DNA from 3 places in the Aestuariirhabdus haliotis genome. Region 1 is predicted to be linked to each of the others. Evidence: predicted binding sites of a transcription regulator. Region 1 holds the regulator's gene; each other region holds the start of a gene.
What was found. Region 1 encodes FNR, which switches genes on or off when oxygen is low (the NO sensors DNR and NnrR bind a similar motif). Its sites were predicted from a motif close to TTGATNTANATCAA; they were not measured.
Positions count from the first base shown of each region.

Region 2: napF (ferredoxin-type protein NapF) is a predicted target of FNR. The motif match lies at 805-818, and genes of this name have one in related genera.
Region 3: MIB40_RS06055 (TIGR01212 family radical SAM protein) is a predicted target of FNR. The motif match lies at 1,168-1,181, and genes of this name have one in related genera.

Region 1 is NZ_JAKSDZ010000010.1:24,701-26,969, forward strand. It holds gene MIB40_RS08770 (adenine phosphoribosyltransferase) at 318-851, opposite strand; gene fnr (fumarate/nitrate reduction transcriptional regulator Fnr) at 871-1,632, opposite strand; gene hemN (oxygen-independent coproporphyrinogen III oxidase) at 1,783-2,269, opposite strand, start outside.
Region 2 is NZ_JAKSDZ010000007.1:21,232-23,500, forward strand. It holds gene MIB40_RS07160 (hypothetical protein) at 151-636, opposite strand; gene napF (ferredoxin-type protein NapF) at 984-1,508, shown strand; gene MIB40_RS07170 (chaperone NapD) at 1,495-1,836, shown strand; gene napA (nitrate reductase catalytic subunit NapA) at 1,833-2,269, shown strand, end outside.
Region 3 is NZ_JAKSDZ010000005.1:68,943-71,211, reverse strand. It holds gene moaA (GTP 3',8-cyclase MoaA) at 1-208, shown strand, start outside; gene MIB40_RS06065 (DUF6316 family protein) at 250-465, opposite strand; gene ubiT (ubiquinone anaerobic biosynthesis accessory factor UbiT) at 597-1,106, opposite strand; gene MIB40_RS06055 (TIGR01212 family radical SAM protein) at 1,252-2,244, shown strand; gene ubiU (ubiquinone anaerobic biosynthesis protein UbiU) at 2,244-2,269, shown strand, end outside.

The DNA of each region.
Region 1 (2,269 bases):
ATTTAAGGCACCTCTGATTAATTCAGATAGATCTCTGCGGATCCTAAAAATGGTTTTTATCAAGGCGAAGCCCGCCGTTCATGTCGAGACCTGGACAAGGGTTTCAACACCGAGAAAATCATTTTTAGAACCGCCCTACGGGGCTTTCAGGCGACCCCAGACTCTTTGTTACGCCTTATTTGAAAGGTCTAGACCTTACTGCCAAGACGTGCCGCGATTCCGGATTCGCCTGAAAGCCAGAGTTCATCTGAATTAATCAGAGTTGCCTTAAGTGTTCAAGAACCCAATATATAGCGCAATCTTGTGGGGCTGATAGCCTAAAAGGCGCATAGGGTATAGGTTGGAATACCGAGATCCTGAAGCTTTTGACTGCCACCAAGATCGGGCAAGTCAATGATAGCGGCAGCTTCATAAATAGTGGCATCAAGCTGCTTGACCAGCGATGCTGCGGCGCAAAGGGTACCGCCGGTAGCTATCAGGTCGTCCAGTAGCAATACTTTGGCAGCGGCAGGGATGGCGTCTTTGTGAACCTCCAGCACCGCTTGACCGTATTCGATATCGTACGCTTCTTCCAGAGTTTCAGCTGGAAGTTTGCCTTGCTTGCGAAAGAGCACCAGGGGTTTGTTGAGCTCGTAGGACAGAACCGAACCGAGCAAAAAGCCACGGGCATCAAGAGCGGCAATATGAGTGATGTCGGTCTCTACATAACGCTGTATAAAGCTGTCGGCAACCATTCTTTGCGCTTTGGGAGATAGGTACAGCGGAGTGATATCGCGAAAGGTAACCCCGGGTTGTGGCCAGTCTGGAATGGGGCGCACGAGGGATTTGATAAAGTACTCGTCAAAAATCATCCGGGATCCTTAAGCGGAATTACAACGATTGAGCGGAATCTTTTGGATTGTCGATCACGCGGCCGCCGGCCAGTGCACACAAGCGTTCGGAATCAATGATGTTGATATCCTTGCCGTTGGCTTCGATCAGGCCATTACGCTGAAAACGGGTGAAAACCCGGCTGACGGTTTCAACGGCAAGCCCCAGATAGTTGCCCATTTCATTGCGAGACATCGACAGGCGAAAGGCGTGGGAAGAGTAGCCGCGGCGTCGGAATCGTGCAGACAGGTTAACCAGGAAGGTTGCGATACGCTCATCGGCGTTCTTCTTGCTGAGCAATAGCATCATCTGTTGGTCGTCGCGAATGCGGCGGCTCATCAGCAGCATTAACTGCTTTTGTAACTTGGGCAGTTTGTCGGAAAGCTCATTGAGGCGTTCAAACGGAATCTCGCAGATCATAGTGGTTTCCATGGCCTGGGAAGAAACCGGGTAGGTGTCGCCATCCATACCGCTTAGACCGAGGATTTCACTGGGTAGCTGAAACCCCGTGATTTGCTCTTCGCCTTCGTTGGTTGAGGTATAGGTTTTCAAAGCCCCGGAACGCACGGCGTAGATTGAGGTGAAGGGATCTCCTTCAAGAAACAGGTGTTCACCCTTTTTTAGTGGGCGGCCCCGCTTGATGATGTCGTCCAGTTGATCAATTTCATCCATCGCCAGGGCAATCGGCAGGCAGAGGGAACTCAGACTACATTCCTTGCAGGCGACATGGTTGACGTGCTTCACGGTGAGTTTAGAGCTCATAGGCGGGGACAAGACCCTTTAATATGTCAGATTATATTCCGACATATTGTAGGGGAAATTACTCACAAAACAAACAGAGCACGCAATGCACTTTTGTGGACAGTGCTCTGGGAGGATTTACTCATAGAACGTTATGCTTGCAAGCCAGGGCTAGATAACCTTCGAAAAGCGTCCCTTGTTGCTTTCCTGGCCCAGATAATGGTCAAACTGCATGCAAATATTGCGAATCAGCAGGCGGCCTCGACCAGTGACCTCGATACCCTGTTCATCGAGGGTGATCAAACCGTCTTCGGCCATGGGTTTTAATTGATCCAGCTCTGCAGCGAAGTAATTCTTGAAGTTGATATCCCAGCGTTGCTCAACCGCAGCAAAATCCAGCTCAAAATGGCAAATGAGTTGGGAAATAACCGCCTGACGAATAAAGTCATCCTTGTTCATGACCAGACCGCGTTTGATGGCAAACTGATGGTTCTCGATGCGGTTCATGTACATCTTGATGTCGGCATGGTTTTGGCTGTAAGCCCCGTTCACCTGACTGATAGATGATACGCCCATGCCGACCAGATCGCAGTGAGCATGGGTAGTGTAGCCCTGGAAGTTACGGTGCAGGGCTCCGGACTCCTGGGCGATTGCCAGC
Region 2 (2,269 bases), on a different contig from region 1:
ATCAAGGGCCTGGTCATAGCCGTAGTAGACAAACAATCACTTCGTTTCAATCGGCTGACGAACCTTAACCTAACCGGCAGTCCCTATCCTCCCACCTTCCTCAGTGGTCAATGCCGCTACATGGGCGTAGGGGAATAAATGGACTCACCGTTAACCCATACACAACCTGCGCCAGGTCTCCTGCAGTAACCATGCATCATTTTCAGCACGATGTAGCACAACCGATTCCTGGCTGACAATCTCGCCCTTGGTGTGCTTCCATTGCCGTTGCTGCTCTTCGTTAAGCAATGTAGAAACTGAACGCAATTCAAAAGCGGCAGCAAACCCTGCAGCATCAAACAAACGCTGCTGCCAATAAGCATCATAGGGTAAACCATCACAGTAGAGCGTCTGACGAGGTAGCTGTCGATTCAACTCGGCCGCCACATCTTGAACCGAATCCCCTTCATCTTGTAACAATGATCTTGGAATATTGTGGATGGTTGCCGACACCGGATCCCAATCAATCCAGTGAGGTTCAGGTCGAATCAGCCAACCCCGCCGGGAACCATCAGCCAGGACAATACCCACCTCAATAGGGTAGCTGCCTTCGTGCAAACTGGAGGCCTCATAATCAATAAAAAGCGGTACTTGCATGCTTGTCTTCCTGACGGTTCCTCATCAACTGCGTGCGTAGCTGGCATGAATAGAGTAAAACTACTACCCAATGCTCTGCGCGACTATTATAACTGACCGGTAAAAGCCAAAAATCTCCCCAGTTCTGTGACTTGTTGCGGGGTAAAACAGACCAGCCGATCACTCTATATGACCTGGATCAAAACAAACGAAAATGGCCCACATAAAGGCTACAAAACCCAGTGAATACGAGCCGAATAACCTTGATAATTGTCATGTTATTACATTAGACCTTGATATAGTGTCTGCTATAAATATAAGTAGGCTTTTGAAAGATAACGAAAGCCAACCTGATGAGCGAAGTATAGATGTCTACAGCTGTTGACCAGAGTAAACGCTCGTTGCTACGAGGAAAGCGTAGCGCGGTGAGTTTTCCTGTGCGTCCGCCCTGGAGTCAAACAGAGCCGCAGTTCATTGATCTCTGTTCACGCTGTGGTGATTGCCTGCCAAACTGCGAGACCGGCATTCTTGTCAAAGGCGATGGCGGATTTCCCACAGTGGACTTTTCCCGTGGCGAATGCACCTTTTGTCAACATTGTGTTAGCGCCTGCAAAACGGGGGCACTATCTGCCAGCATCACCCCACCCTGGCAGCTTAAGGCACAAATCAACCCGCTATGCCTCACCCATCAACAGGTAGTTTGCCGCAGCTGCGCCGATCAATGCGAAACCCGCGCCATTCGTTTCACACCAGTTAGCGGCGAGGTGGCCAAGCCACTCATAACCGCCGACCTCTGCACGGGTTGTGGGGCATGTTTTGATGTATGCCCAACTCGGGCAATTCAACTCACCAATACAACATCACAAGGAGACAGCCTTCATGCCGGAATCTGATAGTCGCCTAGGCACCATCCCATCCAACCCGGTACCTCAGGATTACCCCCGGGAAAGCTACAACGTGAGTGGGCTGGTGGTTATGTGTCGTCCGTTGAATGTCGACGCCGTCAGCGCAGCACTCAACGCTATGACCGGTGTAGAAGTTCACGCCAGTAACGAGCAGGGAAAGCTAGTCGTTACTGTCGAGGAAATGGCTGGCGAGCAAACCATGATTGATCGCATCACCCTCATACAAAACCAATCAGGAGTCATCAGTGCCTCGCTGGTCTATAACCAGATCGATGCCCAGCAGGACTTGGATAATAACGTGGAGACAACACCATGAAACAAACCCGAAGAGACTTTATAAAAAGCCAGGCGGTGGTCGCCACGGCAGCCGCTGCAGGCGTCAGTTTACCTGCATCAGCTACCAATCTGATTACCAGTTCCAAGGAATCAGAGATCCAGTGGGATAAGGCGCCTTGCCGATTCTGCGGCACCGGCTGTAGTGTATTGGTAGGAACCAAGCAGGGCCGAGTGGTTGCCACCCAAGGCGATCCTGACGCCCCCGTCAACAAGGGCCTGAACTGCATCAAGGGCTACTTCCTGTCCAAGATTATGTACGGCGAGGACCGACTGACCCAGCCACTGCTGCGAATGTCGAACGGCAAGTTCGATAAAGAAGGACAATTTACCCCGATCAGCTGGGATCAAGCCTTTGACATCATGGCCGAGAAGTGGAAGACCGCCCTGGCCAAGGATAAAGAAGCCAACAAGGG
Region 3 (2,269 bases), on a different contig from region 1:
TCGAGTGACGTCTGAAGGGCGTTTATTGCTCTGTCTGGGGAATGAGCACTCGGTCGATTTACGCGCAGTGGTGAGGCGCTATCCGGGGGATATTGAGCGTTTAAAAGCAACCCTGCATGAGGCGATGACCCGCAAACCCGAGCGGCATTACTTCAGTGCCGAGGGCGAGGTTGATATCGTTCGCTTTATGAATATGACAGGTGGATAAGGCTGGCCTCGATGCTTAATCGTTCGCTCAGTGAGCAGACGTTACGGCTGGCTGTTGTCCGGTTGGTTTGCTTCGCGCATAAAGTCATCGTTCCTGTGACGAATATAAATGCACAGATCCCTTTCAGCCTGCAACTGAGAATCGTAAGGGCCTTCCTGTGAGCCTTCCCGGGTCATAAAAAACCAGTCGCCGTTCATGCACAGGAATCTGTCGCTTCGGAACCAGGTCCGCCCTGTTTCGCCAGATCGACCTTCCATAAGAGAGCCTGCCCCCTTTCAGTCACTGTTTCAGATCAGTGTAGTTCCGGGTTTGAAAGGCTGTATGTCTGTATTGAGTGTTTTTTGTTCGCTACTTTTTCTCTATTAGATCACTTGGCTATCTAGGCTTATTAGCGTTGCAGCCGACGCAGGATCTCGGCGGTACCATCCAGGGCTTTACGAAGGTAAGGGGGCAGGGCGTCGAGGTCGATATTATCCATCACGTTTTTCATCTCAAGGCCGATTTCGGTATCGCCTTCAATAACCAGGCGGCGTTGAAAGAAGAGGGTATCCGGATCTTCCTTGCGGCTGGCTAATAATATGAATTCGTACAAATTACCGCTGATGCTGGCATCGGCTTCGGCGTGGGGAATTAGCTGCAAGTGCCCCTGATCCAGCGTGAGATACCAGCTCAGTTGCGCATCGCTAATACTGATGCGCATGCAATGATCTGCTAAGAAATCAAAATCTCCATCGTCCAGAGCTTCCCGGAAAACTTCCTGCAATACTTTGATGATCAAGGTCTTTTGCAGACCAAAGGGCACCAGCGCCGTGCTGCGGGCAGCAAGCACAGGTAGCTGGCGTGCCAGCTCGATGGGCGCCGGAGGGCGCGGTAATCTGTCTAACTGGCTGAGGATCATTGGTCTTTCCATAACAGGGTTAAAGGTATCTCGCAGTGTAGGGAATCGCCTTAGCCGCGCCTTGATGCAAATCAATTGGCGCAAAGCTTCTGTTTGTTAGGCTTGGTGGCTTCTTATGGCCCAACCCTAAAAAGGTTTTCTTCCTATGCAGTTGCCCGATTATGTGAATACCTTTGGGGCAGCTATGCAGCAGAAATATGGTCACAGGGTTCATAAGTTGACGATTAATGCCGACTTTACCTGCCCAAACCGTGACGGAACCAAGGGTATTGGTGGCTGCACTTTTTGCAATAACGCGAGCTTTAGCCCTAACAATTCCCGTTCCCCGTCAGTTACCGAACAGATTGATGCCGGCAAACGAGTGATTCTCAAGCGTACTGGCGCACGTCATTACCTCGCCTATTTTCAAGCTTATACCAACACCTACGCCTCGGTTGAGCACCTCCGCCAACTCTATTGCGAAGCTGTAGGGCACCCTGATGTGATGGGCTTGTCGGTAGGGACCCGGCCCGATTGTGTACCCGATTCGGTGCTGGATTTACTCTGTGAGTACCGTGATCAGGGGTTGGAGGTGTGGCTGGAGTTGGGCTTGCAATCGGCCAATGATCAAAGCCTGGCCAGCGTGAATCGTGGCCATGGTTGGAAGGAATATGAAGAGGCGACTCGTCGGGCTCGAAGCAGAGGGTTGAATGTGTGCACCCATTTGATTGTCGGTATGCCCGGAGAGCAACCCCGCGATAGCCTGCAGTCTTTAAACAGAGTACTGGCTGTGGGCACGGACGGGTTGAAGCTGCACCCCTTGCATGTGGTCAAGGGCACCCAATTGGCGAGGCAGTGGTCACGTGGCGAATACCAGCCGCTGGAGTTTAATCAATATGTGGATACGGCGGTGGCCATGGTGCAGCAAACGCCAGACGAGGTGATCTATCACCGGTTAACCGGAACGGCCTCCAGTGAGTTGTTGCTGGCGCCGGATTGGTGCCAGCAAAAGTGGGCCGTGCTCAACGCTATTCATGATCGATTAGGCGCAGTGGAACCTCGCAAACGATCGATGGCGGTGGCTCCCCAATCTTTTTCACCGTTTGTTTCTACTGCCAGGCCGTATGTAGGTCTGGCAGCCATGCCAGGGAGTTCATGATGGAGCTAGTCTGTCCTGCGGGTAG